DNA from 2 places in the Paraburkholderia pallida genome. Region 2 is predicted to be linked to the other one. Evidence: predicted binding sites of a transcription regulator. Region 2 holds the regulator's gene; the other holds the start of a gene.
The links. Region 2 encodes LexA, which represses DNA repair genes until DNA is damaged. Its sites were predicted from a motif close to ACTGTATNNNNATACAGT; they were not measured.

Region 1 (9,218 bases), 480 kb from region 2:
TTGCGCACGAACGCGCCAAACGACGGCGCCTTGCGCGAGCCGCCGCCCGATGATGCTTCGGCGCCTGACTTGCCACCTGCATCATGGTTTTTGCGCGGTACATCGCCCGCTGCGGCAGCAGCGCCCCTGTCCGCTTGTGTATCGTCATGCACGGGCATGGGCAAACCTCGCAGCCAGCTTGAACTCGTACACGCCGCTCACGCCGCGCGCACTTGGGTAAGACTTAAGCAGCCGGTTGAGCGGCAGCAGCCTTTTGCGCTTCCTTCACGAGACGCTCGACGGCCGGCGACATTTGCGCGCCGTTTTCTTGCCAGTACGTCACGCGATCTTGCGCGATACGAAGGGTTTCACCCTTGGTGGCGACCGGGTTGTAGAAGCCCACGCGCTCGATGAAACGGCCGTCGCGACGGTTGCGCGAATCGGTTGCGACGATGTTGTAGAACGGGCGCTTCTTCGAGCCGCCGCGTGCCAGACGGATGATGACCATACTAGAATCCTTGAAAACCGGGGTTCGGGACTACTGAAACATGCGATTATAGCCCGAAACCAATGGCATAACAAACACTTAACCAGAAACCGGGCGGAAACTGCGTGGCAACCGTGAGGAAGCGGCGATGAATGGCGATCGATCGGCGGCTGACGGGCATGACCGACAGGGCCTGGCGCCCGCGTCGGAGCGGCTGGTGGTGTGGGCTTGCGCCACCCTCCTCCGCCTGTGGCGGCATGACAACGCACCTTCGCCCGTTCATGCAGCGGATCGAGCCCCACATCGACATGACCGCGGCCCTGGCGGCTCGCGCACCTGGCGCACGCACCGATCGCCACGCATTGTACGGCGATGCTGTGGCGCCCTGCTCGCGCTCGCCGCGCTTCTCGGCGCACCGCTCGCGCGGGCCACGCTGCCCATCGAGCGCATCCGGCTACCGGCCGGCTTCCACATCGAGTTGCTCGCCGACGACGTGCCCAGCGCGCGCGAAATGACGCTCTCGCCTGCAGGCATCCTTTACGTGGGCAGCATGGAGGGCCGCGTCTACGCGCTCGAGCTGCGCGACGGCAAGGTCGTCAAGCGCCACGTGGTCGCTTCCGGGCTCACGATGCCCGTGGGCGTGGCCTGGCACGATGGAGCGCTCTATGTTTCCGCGGTCTCGAAGATCGTGAGGCTGGACGCCATCGACACGCATCTCGACGATCCGCCCAAGCCCGCCGTCGTTACCGATGCGCTGCCGCCCGAGCGTCACCACGGCTGGAAGTTCATCGCCTTCGGCCCGGACGGCAAGCTCTACGTGCCGCAGGGCGCGCCCTGCAATGTCTGCCTGCCCGCGAACGATCCGCAGCGCAGCCACTACGCGATGATCGGCAGGATGGACCCGGACGGCACGCACTACGAGACGATCGCGCGCGGCGTGCGCAACACGGTGGGCTTCGCGTGGCATCCGCAGACGCACGAGCTGTGGTTCACCGACAACGGCCGCGACATGATGGGCGACGACGTCCCCGACGACAAGCTCAACCGCCTTGCGCGCGTGGGCCTCGATTTCGGCTTTCCGTATTGCCACGGCGGCGATGTCGCCGATCCGGAGTTCGGCGCGGGCCATCCGTGCAGCGGCTTCACGCCGCCCGTCGCGAAGCTGGGCGCGCACGTGGCGTCGCTCGGCATGCGCTTCTATACAGGGACGATGTTCCCGCCCGGGTATCGCGACAGCATCTTCATTGCCGAGCACGGCTCGTGGAATCGCAGCAAGAAGGTGGGCTATCGCGTGGTGCGCATCATCGCCAACGCCGACGGCACGGACGCGCATCAGGAAGTGTTCGCCCAGGGATGGCTCAACAGCGACGAGACCGAGTGGGGCCGCCCCGCCGACGTGCTGCCGCTGCCCGACGGATCGCTGCTCATCAGCGACGACTACGCAGGCGCGATCTATCGCGTGACCTATACGAAGCCGTAGTTGCGCGAAGCCCTGGTTGCCGCACGTGGCGCGGCCGCGCTCGCACGCCCGCCCGCCCGGCTTCGGGCATTTCCCGGCATAAGCGGCGCCATCTGCTTGCACGCGCGCACGCCACGTACAATGGCCGGCGGCCCACGTCCACGCGCGCTGTCAACGCAAGAGTCAACGCGCAGTCATCGAATCCGTCTGCCCATGTCCAATCAAAAGAATCCCGCACGCTTTCGCTCCAAGACACTCACCGCCGCCCTCGCCTTCCTGTTCGGCTGCCTCGGCGCGCACCGCTTCTATCTATATGGATCGCGCGACGTGTGGGGCTGGGCGCATCTCGCCGGCACGCTGCTCGGCATTCCCGGCGTGCTCCTGCTCATGGCCACCCAGCGCGCGTCGATACCCGGCTGGGCGCTGGCCGTGATCGGCGCCGTATCCGTGCTCTCGGCTTTTCTTGCCGCCATCGTCTATGGGCTGCGCCCGGACGCCAAGTGGGACGCGCAGTTCAATGCGGCCTTCGCCGGAAGCCGTGCGAGCCGTTCGGGCTGGACCGTGGTCTTCGTGGTGATCTTCTCGCTGCTGATCGGCGCGTTCTTGCTGATGACGGGCCTCGCCCTCTCGTTCCAGACTTACTTCGAATCGCAGGTCGAAGCGGCCAAGGCGCTCTCTCAATAACAACGGCGGCAGCGGCGCGCCAGGACAAAACTAGAACAAATCGAGTTGCGGCTTCTCGCGCACGGTCTTGGCGCGCACGAACGCCGACATGTCCAGGATGCCGTGGCGCCGCTCGTTCAACCCGAGCCGCGTCACGGCCTTGTGAAAGCGCTGCTTGAGCAGATCGGCCCAAAGCCCGGTGCCCTTCATGCGCTGCGAGAACGACGAGTCGTAATCCTTGCCGCCGCGCATGTCGCGCACGCGGCTCATCACGCGCGCGGCGCGTTGCGGGAAATGCGCCTCGAGCCAGCCTTCGAAGAGCGGCGCCACTTCCCACGGCAGACGCAGCACGATATAGCTCGCGCTCGTCGCGCCCGCCTCGGCGCAGGCCTCCAGCACGCGCTCCATATCCGGCTCGGTGACGAACGGAATCACGGGCGCGATGCTCACACCGACCGGAATGCCTGCCTGCGCGAGCGTGCGGATCGTGCGCAGCCGGCGCGCGGGCGTGGCCGCGCGCGGCTCGAGCGTGCGCGCGAGATCGGCGTCGAGCGTGGTGATCGTGATCGCGGCCATGAATTGCTGGCGCTGTGCCATGGGCACGAGCAGGTCGAGATCGCGCTCGATCAGCGAAGACTTGGTGATGGCCGCGAACGGATGCTCGCGCTCGCTCAGCACCTCGATCACGCGGCGCGTGATGCGCAGATCGCGCTCGACGGGCTGCCAGGCATCGGTATTCACGCCTAGTGCGATGGGCTCCGGCTCGTAAGCAGGCTTGGCGATTTCGCGCGCGAGCAGCTCGGGGGCGTTGATCTTCGCGTAAATGCGGCTCTCGAAATCGAGCCCCGGCGAGAGCCCGAGGTAGCTGTGCGTGGGCCGCGCGAAGCAGTAGATGCAGCCGTGCTCACAACCGCGATACGGATTGAGCGAAACATTGAACGGAATATCAGGCGACTGGTTGCGCGTGAGAATGCTTTTCGCGCGCTCCTCGAAGACCTGGGTGCGCAATGCGGGCGTTTCCTCGGCGGCGAAATCGCCCGCTCCGGCGCCCTCGCCGTCGCGCCCGGCATCGCCTTCGTGCGCGCCCGAGCCCTCGCCAGGCGGCACGTGCTGCCAGCCGTCGTCGAAAGCTTCGCGCTGATCGACCTCGTAACGCCCCTGCAGATTCGTGACTGCCCCACGCCCCTTGCGCGGCGCAGGCGGGGCGACAGGATACCAGGTGTCGGGGGTGGAGTCGGGGTCCAGTTCGTTCACGGCACAAAGCAACAAAGCGTCTTGATACTGTATAAATATACAGTATCAAGACGCTTTGTCGAGGGAGAAAAACGGGGGCGCTTTCGATTGCGCCTGCGCGTGCCGAAGCCCCGCGAACCGTCGCCCGGCTACTCGCCCACCGCGATCGTCAGGGTCTCCTTGATCTCCTCCATGACCACGTAGCTCTTCGACTGCACCGCACCCGGCAATTGCAGCAGGATGTCGCCGAGCAGCTTGCGGTAGTCGGCCATTTCGCCGATGCGCGCCTTGATCAGATAGTCGAAGTCGCCCGAGACCAGATGGCATTCGAGCACTTCCGGGATCTTCTTCACCTCGCGGCGGAACTGGTCGAACATGTTGCCGCTCTTGTGATCGAGCGTGATCTCCACGAACACCAGCAGCGCCGCACCCAGCACGTTCGGATTCACGCGCGCGTAATAGCCGGTGATGACGCCATCGCGCTCCATGCGCTTGACCCGCTCGATGCAGGGCGTGACGGAGAGCCCGACCTGCTCAGCCAGGTCCTTCATGGCCATGCGGCCGTCCTCTTGAAGCAGTTTCAGGATCCGGTGATCGAGCCGGTCCAGCGCACGGACCGGCTGACGCTGCGTTCTCATGTTTTTTTCCTGAAAATCCGAAAAATACGATAACAAAATCTGGACTGAGAACAATAGCATAGTCGATATTACTGGCTACATCCGATTTTTCATGCCATCGGCGCTGGACGACCCAAAAATGGGCGCAGCAGCGCGCGGCACAACGGCGTAGCCCTAACAAATCTAAATGGAGCAGGCTATGCGAGTCGTCGTGTTGGGCAGTGGTGTGGTCGGGGTTGCCAGCGCCTGGTATCTTGCCCGCGCGGGCCATGAAGTGACGGTGATCGACCGCGAGTCCGGTCCCGCACTCGAAACCAGTTTTGCCAACGCCGGCCAGATCTCGCCCGGTTATGCCGCGCCGTGGGCCGCGCCGGGCGTGCCGCTCAAGGCGATCAAATGGATGTTCGAAAAGCACGCGCCGCTCGCCATCCGCCTCGACGGCACGAAGTTCCAGCTGCAGTGGATGTGGCAGATGCTGCAGAACTGCACGGCCGAGCGCTACGCGCTCAACAAGGGCCGCATGGTGCGCCTCGCCGAATACAGCCGCGACTGCCTGCAGGCGCTGCGCGCCGACACCGGCATCCAGTACGAGGGCCGCACGGGCGGCACGCTGCAGGTGTTCCGCACGCAGCAGCAATTCGACGGCGCAGCGAAGGACATCGCCGTGTTGAAGGATGCGAACGTCCCCTACGAGCTGCTCACGGCCGCCGAACTCGGCCGCGCCGAGCCGGCGCTCGCGGCGGTTTCGCACAAGCTCACCGGCGGCCTGCGCCTGCCCGGCGACGAAACCGGCGACTGCCAGCTCTTCACCACGCGTCTCGCGAAAATGGCCGAGGAGCTGGGCGTCAAGTTCCGCTACAACACGCCGATCGACGGCCTCGCCGTGCAGGGCGAGCGCATCGTGGGCGTGCAGTGCGGCAGCGAGCTCGTGCGCGCCGACTCGTATGTCGTCGCGCTCGGCTCGTTCTCCACGAAGATGCTGGCCGGCCTCGTGAAGATCCCGGTCTACCCGCTCAAGGGCTACTCGATCACCGCGCCGATCGTCGATGCAGGCGCTGCGCCGGTTTCCACCGTGCTCGACGAGACCTACAAGATCGCGATCACGCGTTTCGACGACCGCATCCGCGTGGGCGGCATGGCCGAGATCGTGGGCTACGACAAGACGCTGAAGCAGGCGCGCCGCGAGACGCTCGAAATGTGCGTGAACGACCTGTTCCCGGGCGGCGGCGACACCTCGCAGGCCACCTTCTGGACCGGCCTGCGTCCGATGACGCCGGACGGCACGCCGGTGGTGGGCCGCACCCCGTTCTCGAACCTGTTCCTGAACACGGGGCACGGCACGCTCGGCTGGACCATGTCGTGCGGCTCGGGCCAGTTGCTCGCCGACCTCATCTCGGGCAAGAAGCCCGCGATCAAGGCCGACGATCTCTCGGTCTATCGCTACCTCGGGGAAACGCAAGGCGAGCATCGCCCGGCCTACGCTTAATGCGTCCTCTGTGTCTGATGTGAAAACGGCGCCCCTCGGGCGCCGTTTTTCGTTTCGGCCGCGTCATTGCCTTACGGCCAGCCAACATCGTCAGGCATCCTCAGAACTGATCCTCCGATAGCGCCAGCATGCCCTCCGCGCCATTCGCGCTGACGATCGCCGCCTCGAGCGCCACGGCCTGCGGCAGCACGTGCACGGCGAAGCATTGCGCCGTCGCGATCTTCGCGCCGTGGAACTTCGGATCGTCCTGCATCAGACGCTGCGAGGCGAGCATCGCGCGCGCCATCTGCCAGCCGCCGAGCACGACGCCCGCCAGCTTCAGATAAGGCACGCTGCCGGCGAAGACCGCGTTCGGATCGCGCTTCGCGTTGGCCAGCACGAAGCCCACCGCCGAGGCCAACGCCTGCTGACCAAGCGCCAGGTGCTTCGCCATCGACTTGAATGCGGCGCCTTCGTGCGTACCGAGTTCCGCAACGGTCTGCCCGATCTCGTCGATGAGCACCTGCGCCGCCGCGCCGCCGTCGCGCAGCGTCTTGCGGCCGATGAGGTCGTTGGCCTGAATCGCCGTGGTGCCCTCGTAGATCGCCAGGATGCGCGCGTCACGATAGAACTGCGCCGCGCCCGTCTCCTCGATGAAACCCATGCCGCCGTGCACCTGCACGCCGAGGCTCGCCACGTCGATGGCGAGCTCCGTGCTCCAGCCCTTCACGATCGGCACGAGGTATTCGTAGCGCGCTTGATGCTGCGCGCGCACCGCCTCGTCCGGATGCCGATGCGCGCGATCGCTCTCCCCCGCCGCCACGTACGCGAGCGCGCGCGCGGCCTCGGTGAGCGCGCGCATGGTCGAGAGCATGCGGCGCACGTCGGGGTGGTGAATGATGGTGACGGCTGCTTTGGACGAGCCGTCCACCGGGCGGCTCTGCACGCGCTCCTTCGCATACGCGGCCGCCTTCTGATACGCGCGCTCCGAGATCGCCACGCCCTGCATGCCCACGGCGAAGCGCGCCGCGTTCATCATGATGAACATGTATTCGAGGCCGCGATTCTCCTCGCCGATCAACTGGCCGACCGCGCCGCCATAATCGCCGTATTGCAGCACGGCCGTCGGGCTCGCCTTGATGCCGAGCTTGTGCTCGATGGAGACGCAATGCACGTCGTTGCGCATACCGGGCGAGCCGTCGTCGTTGACGAGAAACTTCGGCACGATGAAGAGCGAGATGCCCTTCACGCCTTCGGGCGCAGTCGGCGTGCGCGCGAGCACGAGATGGACGATGTTCTCCGCCATGTCGTGCTCGCCCCAGGTGATGAAGATCTTGGTGCCGAACAGCTTGTAGCTGCCATCGGCCTGCGGCTCGGCGCGCGTGCGCACGGCCGCGAGATCGGAGCCTGCCTGCGGCTCGGTGAGATTCATCGTGCCGGTCCACTCGCCCGAGATGAGCTTGGGCACGAAGCGCTTTTTCTGTTCTTCGCTGCCCGCCGTGAGCAGCGCCTCGATCGCGCCGTCGCTCAGGAGCGGGCACAGCGCGAACGACAGGTTCGCCGCGTTGAGCATCTCCACGCACGGCGTGCCAACGAGCTTGGGCAAGCCCTGTCCTTCGTATTCCTGAGGATGCTGCACGCCCTGCCAGCCGCCCGCCACGTATTGACGAAAGGCATCGGCGAAACCGGGTGACGTGTGCACCTGGCCGTTTTCCCAGCGGCTGGGATTGCGATCGCCTTCGACGTTCAGCGGTGCCAGCACCTCTTCACACAACTTCGCGCATTCCTGAAGCACGGCCTGCACGGTCTCGGGCGTGACGTCCTCGCCACCCGGCAGCGCGGCGATCTCGTCGAGTCCTGCCAGCTCCTTCATCACGAACAGCATGTCGCTTATCGGTGCGTTGTACATGGCCGTTGTCTCCGGTCGAGGCTTGCGATGATGAAAAAAAGGGGCGCTCGAAGCGCCCCTTTGTGTGTCGCCGGACATCGCACTGCGTCCGGCTTCGCCTGTGCTGCGGCGCTTAGCCGAGCTCTTTGACGAGCTCCGGCACGACGGTGAACAGATCGCCCACGAGGCCGTAGTCGGCCACGCTGAAGATCGGTGCTTCTTCGTCCTTGTTGATCGCCACGATCACCTTCGAGTCCTTCATGCCTGCCAAGTGCTGGATCGCGCCCGAGATGCCCACTGCGATGTAGAGCTGCGGTGCGACGATCTTGCCGGTCTGGCCGACCTGGTAGTCGTTGGGGACGTAGCCCGCGTCGACTGCCGCGCGCGAGGCGCCCAGTGCGGCGTTGAGCTTGTCGGCGAGCGGCTCGAGAACCTTCGTGTAGTTCTCGCCGCTGCCCAGACCCCGGCCACCCGAGACGATGATCTTCGCGCTCGTGAGTTCCGGACGGTCGAGCTTCGTGACTTCACGGCCGACGAATTGCGTGAGGCCGCTGTCCGCTGCCGCTTCGATCTTCTCCACCGCTGCGCTGCCGCCTTCGGCCGCAACCGCGTCGAAGCCGGTCGTGCGAACCGTGATGACCTTGATCGGATCAACCGATTGCACGATCGCAATTGCGTTGCCCGCGTAGATCGGACGCTCGAACGTGTCCGGCGAATCCACTGCCGTGATGTCCGAGATCTGCGCGACGTCCAGCTTCGCGGCGATACGCGGCGTGACGTTCTTGCCCGCGGCGGTTGCCGGCGCCAGGATGTGCGTGTAGTTCTTCGCGATCGAAAGCACCGTCGCTTCGACATTCTCCGCGAGGCCCTGCTCGAGCTGCGGCGCGTCAGCCAGCAGCACCTTCGAGACGCCGGCGATCTTCGCCGCCGCTTCAGCGGCAGCCTGGGCGTTGTGGCCCGCGATCAGCACGTGCACGTCGCCGCCGATCTTCTGCGCGGCAGCCACGGTGTTCAGCGTCGCAGCCTTGATGGATGCGTTGTCGTGTTCAGCAATAACCAGATTCGTCATTTTCGTCTCGCTCCCTTACAGCACCTTGGCTTCGGTCTTCAGCTTCTCGACCAGCGTCTTCACGTCGGCGACCTTCACGCCGGCGCTGCGCTTGGGCGGCTCGGCAACCTTCAGGGTCTTCAGACGCGGCGTGACGTCCACACCGAGGTCTTCGGGCCTGATCGTTTCCAGCGGCTTCTTCTTCGCCTTCATGATGTTCGGCAGCGTGACGTAGCGCGGCTCGTTCAGGCGCAGGTCCGTCGTGACCACTGCGGGCAGCTTCAGCGAGAGCGTTTCCGCGCCGCCGTCGACTTCACGCGCGACCGTGGCACGGCCGTCGGCGACCGTGATCTTCGAAGCGAAGGTTGCTTGCGGCAGG
Region 2 (9,218 bases):
TCCATCCTGATGGGCGGTGCGGCGAGCGCGCCCGAGCCTTCCCTGAGCGCGGCGCTCGACTATGCCTTTGCCTACGGCAAGGCGATCTGGCAGGCGATGGTGCTGGGCCTGCTGCTCGGCTCGGGTGTGCAGGCGCTGTTGCCGGCGCAGTGGATTGCGCGCGTGCTCGGACGCCACGGTTTCGGCAGCGTGGCGGCGGGCGGCCTGCTCGCGGTGCCCGGCATGATGTGCACGTGCTGTGCGGCACCCGTGGTGGCGGGGCTGCGCGCGCGCAATGCGTCGCCGGGCGGGGCGATCGCCTTCTGGCTCGGCAACTCGGTCCTCAATCCCGCGACGCTCGTGTTCATGGGCTTCGTGCTGGGCTGGCAGTGGAGCGCGCTGCGCCTCGTGCTGGGTCTCCTGATGGTGTTCGGCCTCGGCTGGCTCGCGAACCGGCTGGTGACGCACGAGGAGGCGCTTGCCGCCGACGTGCGGCTCGCGATGTTCGCGCAGGAGCAGGCTGAAGCGGACAACGTATTCGCGCGCTGGCTGCGGCTGTTCGTGCGCATGGCGGTGCGCCTCGTGCCGGAATACATCGTGCTCGTGCTGCTGCTGGGCGCGGCGCGCGCGTGGCTGTTTCCCCACATCGGGCCCGAGGTCACGAGCAGTCTCGGCTGGATCGTCGCTTTCGCGGTGGCCGGCATGCTGTTCGTGATCCCAACCGCCGGCGAGGTGCCTATCATTCAGGCGATGCTCGCGCTCGGCATGGGCGTGGGGCCGGCCGGCGCGCTGCTGTTGACGCTGCCGCCCGTGAGCGTGCCGTCGTTCGCGATGCTGGCGGGCTCGTTCCGCATGCGTACGCTGGCGCTGGTGGGCGCGGTGGTCGTGGCGTTCGGCGTCGTGGCGGGGCTCGCGACGGTCGCGCTGGGGTTCTAGCGCCTGTCGTCAGCGTGAACGCGCCCTAAGATAAGGCTTATGCATTAACGGCGGAAGGTCGGCTCGCAGGCTGGCCGTCCGCACAGAAAAGGGCTCCGGCCCAGGAACCGCCATGGCAAAGCAAAAAACGAATCCGAAACTCGAACAGGCCCTGACGCGCGGCGATCTCGCCATCCGCCAGGCCAACTCCGCTCGCGCAACGGCAGTCTTGCGCGCGCTCGGCAAGATGATCGTCGAGGCGTCGGCGACCATCGGCGTCGAGGCGCACACGTCGATTCCCGACGGCGACCGCATCTACGATCCCGCAGACGGTCTCTGGCCGCAGCAGTTGCTGATCTCGCTCGACGGCCCCGTTGAGGACTCGGACCCGGAGGAGATCCGCACGATCCGCCTGCTCGCCCAGTCCCAGGGCACGCTGTTCCGCGTCGAATGGCACCGCGCCGACGGCAAGATCGGCCGCCAGGAGGGTGGACCGTTCGCCACCGTCGCGTTCATTTCGGACGTCGACATTCCGTGGGGCGACGACGAGGACTGAGCAGCTCTCGAACCGCGCATGAGGCCCGCCCGAGGCGCGGGAAGGGTGCGCGGATCTCAGGCGCGCCTGGCATGCAGATGTTCAGGTGCGCCTGGCGTCGCGCGATCGGCATGCTCCCAGGCGCTTTAGCGCATCATGCGCCGCCGGAACAGGATCGAGGCGACGCCGAAAGGCACCAGCACGTAGAGCACGAGCACGGCGAGATGCAGTCCCGCGTGCTCGATCGGACGCCCGAGCATGGCCGGGCGGATCAGCTCGACGGCATGCGCGAGCGGCAGCATCAGCGTGACGTGCTGCGCCGCCGCGGGCAATTGCGCGATCGGAAAGAACACGCCGGAGAGCAGCAGCATCGGCGTGAGCACGAGCGTCTGATAGAACATGAAGAAGTCGTAGGACGGCGCGAGCGCGGTGACGATCATCGCGCAACTCGCGAACGCGAGGCCCGCGAGTGCGATCACGGGCAGCGCGAGCAGCATCGACGGAAAGCTCGCGTAGCCGAGCAGCCCCGCCACGATCATGATGGCCGCGCCCGAGAGCACCGACTTGCTGGCGGCCCACACGACTTCACCGAGCACCACGTCGCCGAGCGAGAGCGGCGTGTGCATGATCGCTTCCCACGTGCGCTGCACGTGCATGCGCGAGAAACCCGAGTACATCGACTCGAAGCTCGCCGACATCATCACCGACGACGACACCGTGCCCGCCGCCAGAAACGCGATATACGAGACGCCATCGACGTGGCCGACCATCAGCCCGAGCCCGAAGCCGAGACCGAACAGATAGATCATCGGATCGGCGAGATTGCCGAACATCGATGCGATCGCAAGCTTGCGCCAGACGAGGTAATTGCGCCGCCACACGGCGATCCAGTGCGTTGCGTTCGACGGCATCGCCGCCCGCGGCTCGCGCAGGGGCGATGCGGCGGGGCGAGTGGGCGGCGGCGATTGAGTGCGTGTCTGCATGGTGGCTGTTCTTGGATGCGGTCGGGGTCGGTCCTGGCGCAGGTTCAGGGTTGCCGCATGGTTAGTCCTGCATCTCGCGGCCCGTGAGCCGCAAGAAGACGTCTTCGAGATTGGCGGGCCGGTGCAGATAGCGCAAATCCGCGCGATGGCGCAACAACGCATGCACGGGCGCGGCTTCGTCGACATAGCAGAAGAGCGTCTCGCCGCTGATCTCGGTACGCTTGGCGTGCGGCGCGAGCTCGTCGCGCAGCGCCACCGGGTCCGGGCCATAGACCTCGATCACGTCGCAGCCGATTTCCGATTCGATCAGCGCCTTCGGTGCGCCCTCGGCAATCTTGCGGCCTTCCTCGATCACGCAGACGCGATTGCAAAGTCGTTCGGCCTCCTCCATGAAATGCGTCGTGAGGAGGATCGTCTTGCCGCGCGCGAGCAGCGAGCGCAGCCGCTCCCAGATCAGATGGCGCGCCTGCGGGTCGAGCCCCGTGGTGGGTTCGTCCATCACCAGCACATCGGGGTCGTTGACGAGCGCGCGCGCCAGCGTCAGACGCCGGCGCATGCCGCCCGAGAGCTCGCCGACGCGCGCGTCGGCCTTGCTTTCGAGGCGCGCGAATTCGAGCAGCGGCGCCACGAGCGCGCGCGTCTCGCGCGCGGACAGCCCGAAGTAGCGGCCGAACACGAGCAGGTTCTCGCGCACGGTGAAGTCGGGGTCGAGATTGTCGAACTGAGGCACCACGCCCACGCGGGCGCGTGCATGACGCGCGCGTGCGGGCACGGGTTCGCCGCACAGGCTGATGCGTCCGGCGTCGGGCGAGACGATGCCGAGCAGCATGCGCAACGTGGTGGTCTTGCCCGCGCCGTTGGGGCCAAGCAGCCCGAAGCATTCGCCGGGAACGACGTCGAACGACAGGCCGTTCACGACCGCCCTGTCTCCATAGTGCTTGATCACCTGCTCGAATTCGATGGCGGGCATGTTTGAGCGGCTGTTCATGTAAGCGCGTGCGTGGTGCACGTTGTAAGGCGGCCTATTCTAGTGCATTGCCGGGCATGGGGTTGGCGGTACCACGCGCGCATCCGCGACGCGTGCAGTGCACCAATGCCCCGTCCATGTCTGTCGCGACAAGTATTGTTTTCGCGCAAACCCAGTACCCGTGCACCATGCGCGTGCAAGCATACCTGGCGTTTTCCAGCCCTTGCATGTCGAATTGCGGCGCACCATCATGCGATTGTGACCCGCGTTTCCAGCCGGGTAGGGAGAGATGATGATGGCGAGCTACAAGAAAATTCTGCTTTGCTATGACGGCTCGCGCGAAGGCCGCAAGGCGTTGCGTTGCGGAGCGGATCTGGCATTGGACCTGCATGCGGAGACGCATTTGCTGTCGGTGGTCGACATGCGCTCGACGATCGCTCAAAGCGCGGGCTTGCTCACGGATGTGGCGTGCGGGCGCTTCGAAGAAACGGCGCGCGAGATCTTGCAGGAAGGCGTGGATTGGCTGACCGAGCGCGGCGTGCGCGCGCAGGGCCACTTCGCGTTCGGGCATCCGATCGACGAGATTGCGAATCTCGCCAACGAGTTGCACGTCGATCTCGTGGTGGTGGGGCACCGCTGCCGCACCGGGCTGTCGCGCTGGTGGATGGGCGCAGGCAATACGCCGCTGCTCGACCGCGTGACGTGCAGCATACTCGTAGCCTGCTCTTCGGCGGCTGAGGAAAAACAGCAGCAGGCGGCGGCCTAACCGCGGCTGCTCTCTACGCATTGTGTGGACGCTTTTGAGGCGTCCACACAATGATCCCAAAGCGGCGGCCAACTGTCAGGATGGCTCGCCGCAGTCCTCCCGTTTCCCGCGCACTTCATCAATTCGACGCGTTTGCGCCGCTGTCGCCATCCGGCCAGTTCAACTCCACAGCCGTGAGCTTCCACGAAAACAGTCCATGACGCTGCAGGATGGCGGCATAGCGCTCGCTTTTGGCGTTGCGCTGCCACGTGACGGCAAACGTGTTCAGCCCGCGATACCCCGCTGAGGTTTCCGCCCGGGGCTGGTTTTGCTGCTGTTGTGGCTGTGTGCCCGAATTGCCGGGAGCGGGCGGCGTGGATTCGCCCGGTGCGGCCCCACCCGGCGTGGCCGCGCCCGCTTGCGACGATGGCGGCGCCTCGGACGGTTGCGCAGGCGCAGGCCGCTCGCCTGGCTTGCCAGTCGGCGGCATGCCGCTGAGCAGCGCGGCGACGCCGTCGGGTGTGACATACGCGTCCACGAGCGGGCCAATCAGCACGCTGCCGATAACCGCGCCAAAGAGCTGTAGCGGGTTGCTGGCGTGCGCGGCCTCGATGCGCCGTTGCAGCATCTCGCCGATCTGTTGCTTCAGGCTCACGCGTAGCGCCGGGTAATCGACGTATTCGTCCAGAGCGGCCGCGTCGCGTGCGTCGGCGGCTGCCTTGAGGTGATTCAGGGCGATGTACGGCGACGCATAGCCGTAGCCTGCAGCGGCCACGATCGCAACCGCCGCGACGGCGATTGCGACCGGTTTCTTCCAGCTCGCCGATTTGCGGGAATTCGTTTGGATGTCGGTCATTGAGTAGGGCAACCCTGAAATAGGCAAACAGGGTGTTGACCGCGCGCAATCAAAAACGATCCCTGGCGTATCGATTACCGAGCGACTACGGGGTCACTCCGGGGTCACTGCGGGGCGACTGCGGTGTGCTTACTTCGCCAGTGCGGAGGGCAGGTCGGCTTGCTGTTCCGCGATGCAGAGGTCGATGGCGCGGCACACCGCTTCCATCGTGCCCACCATGATGAGCCGCGACTGGCCGTGATAGACGCGCACCGGCGCGCGGCGGCCCGGCTGTTCCGCATTCAGCGTGCTGTTGAGCGAGACGCGTGCGAACGCCGGCTGCGCCGAAGGCAGCGCGGGGGCTTCCTCTTCGCGCTCGATGTCGTCGAACAGCGAACCATTGACCTGGCGGCCCAGCGCGGCCGCGGAGGCGCGCGCCTCACGCATTGCGCACGAGGCAATCCCGCGCAGATGACGCAGACGGCCGAATTGACGGAAGGGCAACAGGCGGGCAAGGCGTTCCATGACTCTCTCCAGGCGGAATTATCAGAATTCGGTGGGGCGGATCAGACCGACGGCAATGCCTTCGAGCGCGAAGTCCGCGCTGCCGACCGCGACGAAGATGTTCTCGTAGTCGGGGTTCTCGGCAATCAGCTCGATGCCGTTGGGCTGCCGCTTCAGGCGCTTCACGGTCACGTCGTCGCCGAGGCGCGCAACGATGATCTGGCCGTCTTTCGCTTCGCTCTTTTTCTGCACGGCGAGCAGGTCGCCGTCGAGGATGCCCGCGTCGCGCATGGACAGGCCGCGCACCTTCAGCAGGTAGTCGGGCCGGCTCGAGAAGAGCGCCGGGTCGCAGGTGTAGTTCTGCGAGATGTGTTCTTGCGCGAGGATCGGGCTGCCCGCCGCGACGCGGCCAACGAGCGGCAGCGAGAGCTGCATGATGCTCGCGTGCGGCAGCGTGAACTGGTGCGGCAGGTCGTCGGGGCCGGGCAGCAGGCGAATGCCGCGCGAAGCGCCCGCAGCCAGCTCGATCACGCCCTTGCGCGCCAGCGCCCGCAGGTGTTCCTCCGCCGAGTTGGCCGAGCTGAAGCCCAGTTCGGCGGCGATTTCAGCGCGCGTGGGCGGAAAGCCCGTGCGCTCGATCGCGCGGCGGATCAGATCGAAAACCTGCTGCTGTCGTGCGGTGAGTTTGGTCATGGCGCCACTGTATGTTTGAACAGGTAACTGTATTTTTATACAGTACTCGCCGCTTTTCAAGTGTTACTTGAGGTTTGTGATCGGGATGGCCCCGCAGCGGCGCTTTCCTGCGCTCAACCCGACGAAATCACAGACGAAAACACGCTCGAGCGCCCGATTCCTCCGTCCTTACCACTTTTACGTATTAAAGAATGAGAAAACATCATTTTTAATAATGTAAGCCAATCGCTAGACTGGCCTCCATCGATTGCTGCACGACAAACGAAAACGCACGACGACACGGAGAAAAAACAGATGAAACAAGGCACTACGGGGCGCGCATGGGTCAGGACGCTGGCGGCGAAACTGGTGATCGGCGTGGCGCCGCTGCTGGGCATGGCCGCGCTGGCGCCGGCCGCGCATGCGGACACGGCGCTGCTCAACGTCTCCTACGATCCGACGCGCGAGCTGTATCAGGACATCAATGCGGCCTTCAGCAAGGAGTGGAAGGCGAAGACGGGCGAGACGCTCACCATCAAGCAGTCGCACGGCGGCTCGGGCGCGCAGGCGCGCTCGGTGCTCGACGGGCTGCAGGCCGACGTCGTGACGCTCGCGCTCGCCTGGGACATCGACGCGCTTGCCAACAAAGGGCTGATCGAGAAGGACTGGCAAAAGCGCCTGCCCGACAACGCCTCGCCGTACACCTCGACCATCGTGTTTCTCGTGCGCAAGGGCAATCCGAAGCACATCAAGGACTGGGACGACCTCGTGAAGCCCGGCGTGTCGATCGTCACGCCCAATCCGAAGACCTCGGGCGGCGCGCGCTGGAACTACCTCGCGGCGTGGTCCTATGCGCTGCATCAGCCGGGCGGCAACGAGCAAAAGGCGAAGGAATTCGTCACGAAGCTCTACAAGAACGCGGGCGTGCTCGACTCGGGCGCGCGCGGCGCGACCACGAGCTTTGTGCAGCGTGACATCGGCGACGTGCTGATCGCCTGGGAAAACGAGGCATTCCTCTCGCTCAAGGAGTTCGGGCCGGAGAAGTTCGAGATCGTGGTGCCTTCGGCGAGCATCCTGGCGGAGCCGCCGGTTGCGGTGGTCGACAAGGTCGTGGACAAGCGCGGCACGCGCAAGGTGGCGCAGGCGTACCTGCAGTTCCTCTATAGCGAAGAGGGCCAGGAGATTGCCGCGAAGAACTTCTATCGTCCGCGCTCGGACAAGGTGCCCGCGGCGCTCACGGCGAAGTTTCCGAAGCTGAAGCTCTATACGGTCGACGACACCTTCGGCGGCTGGACCAACGCCCAGAAGACGCATTTCGCGGATGGCGGCGTGTTCGATTCGATTTATCAACCGCAGTAATCGGCTTCAACACGCGGCTGGAACAAGCGGCTGCGGTAAGCAACGGAACACACAACAACAAGGCGCGCCCGACGAGGCGCGCTTTTCGACGCAGGACGACCCATGTGCGGCACGCAACGAGGGCGCTCCGCGCAACCCATGTGAAGAGATAGAGCATGACGACGTTTCGATTACAGAGGCCAGGTGCGCTGCCGGGATTCGGCGTGACGCTCGGCATCACGGTGGCGTATCTGAGCCTCGTGGTGCTCATTCCGCTCGCGGCCACGTTCCTCAAGACCGCGACGCTCGACTGGGCGCAGTTCGTGCGCGCCGTGGCGTCGCCGCGCGTGATCGCCTCTTACCGCCTGACGTTTTTCTCCGCGCTCGGCGGCGCGCTCATCAACGCGGTGTTCGGATTCTTGCTCGCGTGGGTGCTGGTGCGCTATACGTTTCCCTTCAAGCGCGTGATCGACGCACTCGTCGATCTGCCGTTCGCACTGCCGACTTCCGTGGCCGGCATCTCGCTCGCCGCCGTGTATGCGGGCAACGGCTGGATCGGTCAGTATCTGCAGCCGCTCGGCATCAAGATCGCGTTCACGCCGCTCGGCGTGCTCGTGGCGCTCACGTTCATCGGCTTGCCGTTTGTCGTGCGCACGGTGCAGCCCGTGCTCGAGGAGTTCGAGCGCGAGCAGGAGGAAGCCGCCGCGTGCCTGGGCGCGTCGCGCTGGCTGACGTTTCGCCGCGTGGTGCTGCCGGCCGCGCTGCCCGCGCTGCTCACGGGCTTTGCGCTCGCGTTCGCGCGCGCGTTGGGCGAGTACGGTTCGGTCATCTTCATCGCCGGCAATGTGCCGATGAAATCGGAAATCACATCGCTGCTCATCATCACGAAGCTCGAGCAATACGATTACGCGGGCGCCACGGCGCTCGCCGTGGTGATGCTGTGCGTGTCGTTCGTCATGCTGCTGCTGATCAACACGCTGCAGTGGTATCTGCAGCGGCGCACGAGCCGCGGGGCGTCGTCGGCAGGCGCGCCGAACACGGCGAACGTGGCAGCCACCGCTGGAGGTGTGCAATGAGCACTGCAGTCCGTCAAAAGGGCGCACGCCGACCGAACGCGGGCCGTCCGGACCCCGTCACCGAAGCGCTGTGGGTGCGCTGGCTCCTCACCGGCGTCGCGCTCGCGTTTCTCGCACTGTTTCTCGTGGTGCCGCTCGTCGCGGTGTTCTGGCAGGCCTTGAGCAAGGGCATCGGCTTCTATTTCGAATCGCTCGCCGACCCCGACGCGCTCGCCGCGATCAAGCTCACGCTGATCACCGCCGCGATTGCCGTGCCGCTCAATCTCGCGTTTGGCCTCGCCGCGTCGTGGGCGATCGCCAAGTTCGAGTTCCGCGGCAAGGCGCTGCTCACGACCTTGATCGACCTGCCGTTTTCGGTTTCGCCCGTGATTTCGGGGCTCATCTACGTGCTGCTGTTCGGCGCGCAGGGCTGGCTCGGCCCCTGGCTCGCGGACCACGACGTGCAGATCATCTTCGCGGTGCCGGGCATCGTGCTCGCGACGATCTTCGTGACGTTCCCGTTCGTCGCGCGCGAGCTGATTCCGCTGATGCAGGCCCAGGGCAACGATGAGGAAGAAGCCGCGCACGTGCTCGGCGCCTCGGGCTGGCAGATGTTCCGGCGCGTGACGCTGCCGAATATCCGCTGGGGCCTGCTGTACGGCGTGATTCTCTGCAACGCGCGCGCGATGG

Region 1: E1956_RS07520 (PA0069 family radical SAM protein) is a predicted target of LexA. The motif match lies at 3,869-3,886, and genes of this name have one in related genera.

The regions. Positions count from the first base shown of each region.
Region 1 covers NZ_CP038148.1:1,654,815-1,664,032, reverse strand. The annotation lists gene rimM (ribosome maturation factor RimM) at 1-158, opposite strand, end outside; gene rpsP (30S ribosomal protein S16) at 224-487, opposite strand; gene E1956_RS07530 (PQQ-dependent sugar dehydrogenase) at 615-1,946, shown strand; gene E1956_RS07525 (NINE protein) at 2,139-2,609, shown strand; gene E1956_RS07520 (PA0069 family radical SAM protein) at 2,640-3,833, opposite strand; gene E1956_RS07515 (Lrp/AsnC ligand binding domain-containing protein) at 3,971-4,459, opposite strand; gene E1956_RS07510 (D-amino acid dehydrogenase) at 4,638-5,924, shown strand; gene E1956_RS07505 (acyl-CoA dehydrogenase) at 6,025-7,812, opposite strand; gene E1956_RS07500 (electron transfer flavoprotein subunit alpha/FixB family protein) at 7,925-8,860, opposite strand; gene E1956_RS07495 (electron transfer flavoprotein subunit beta/FixA family protein) at 8,876-9,218, opposite strand, start outside.
Region 2 covers NZ_CP038148.1:2,136,027-2,145,244, forward strand. The annotation lists gene E1956_RS09685 (permease) at 1-915, shown strand, start outside; gene E1956_RS09690 (hypothetical protein) at 1,028-1,450, shown strand; gene E1956_RS09695 (ABC transporter permease) at 1,576-2,412, opposite strand; gene nodI (nodulation factor ABC transporter ATP-binding protein NodI) at 2,474-3,400, opposite strand; gene E1956_RS09705 (universal stress protein) at 3,675-4,145, shown strand; gene E1956_RS09710 (DUF2939 domain-containing protein) at 4,264-4,980, opposite strand; gene E1956_RS09715 (hypothetical protein) at 5,110-5,484, opposite strand; gene lexA (transcriptional repressor LexA) at 5,506-6,156, opposite strand; gene E1956_RS09725 (sulfate ABC transporter substrate-binding protein) at 6,451-7,494, shown strand; gene cysT (sulfate ABC transporter permease subunit CysT) at 7,650-8,549, shown strand; gene cysW (sulfate ABC transporter permease subunit CysW) at 8,546-9,218, shown strand, end outside.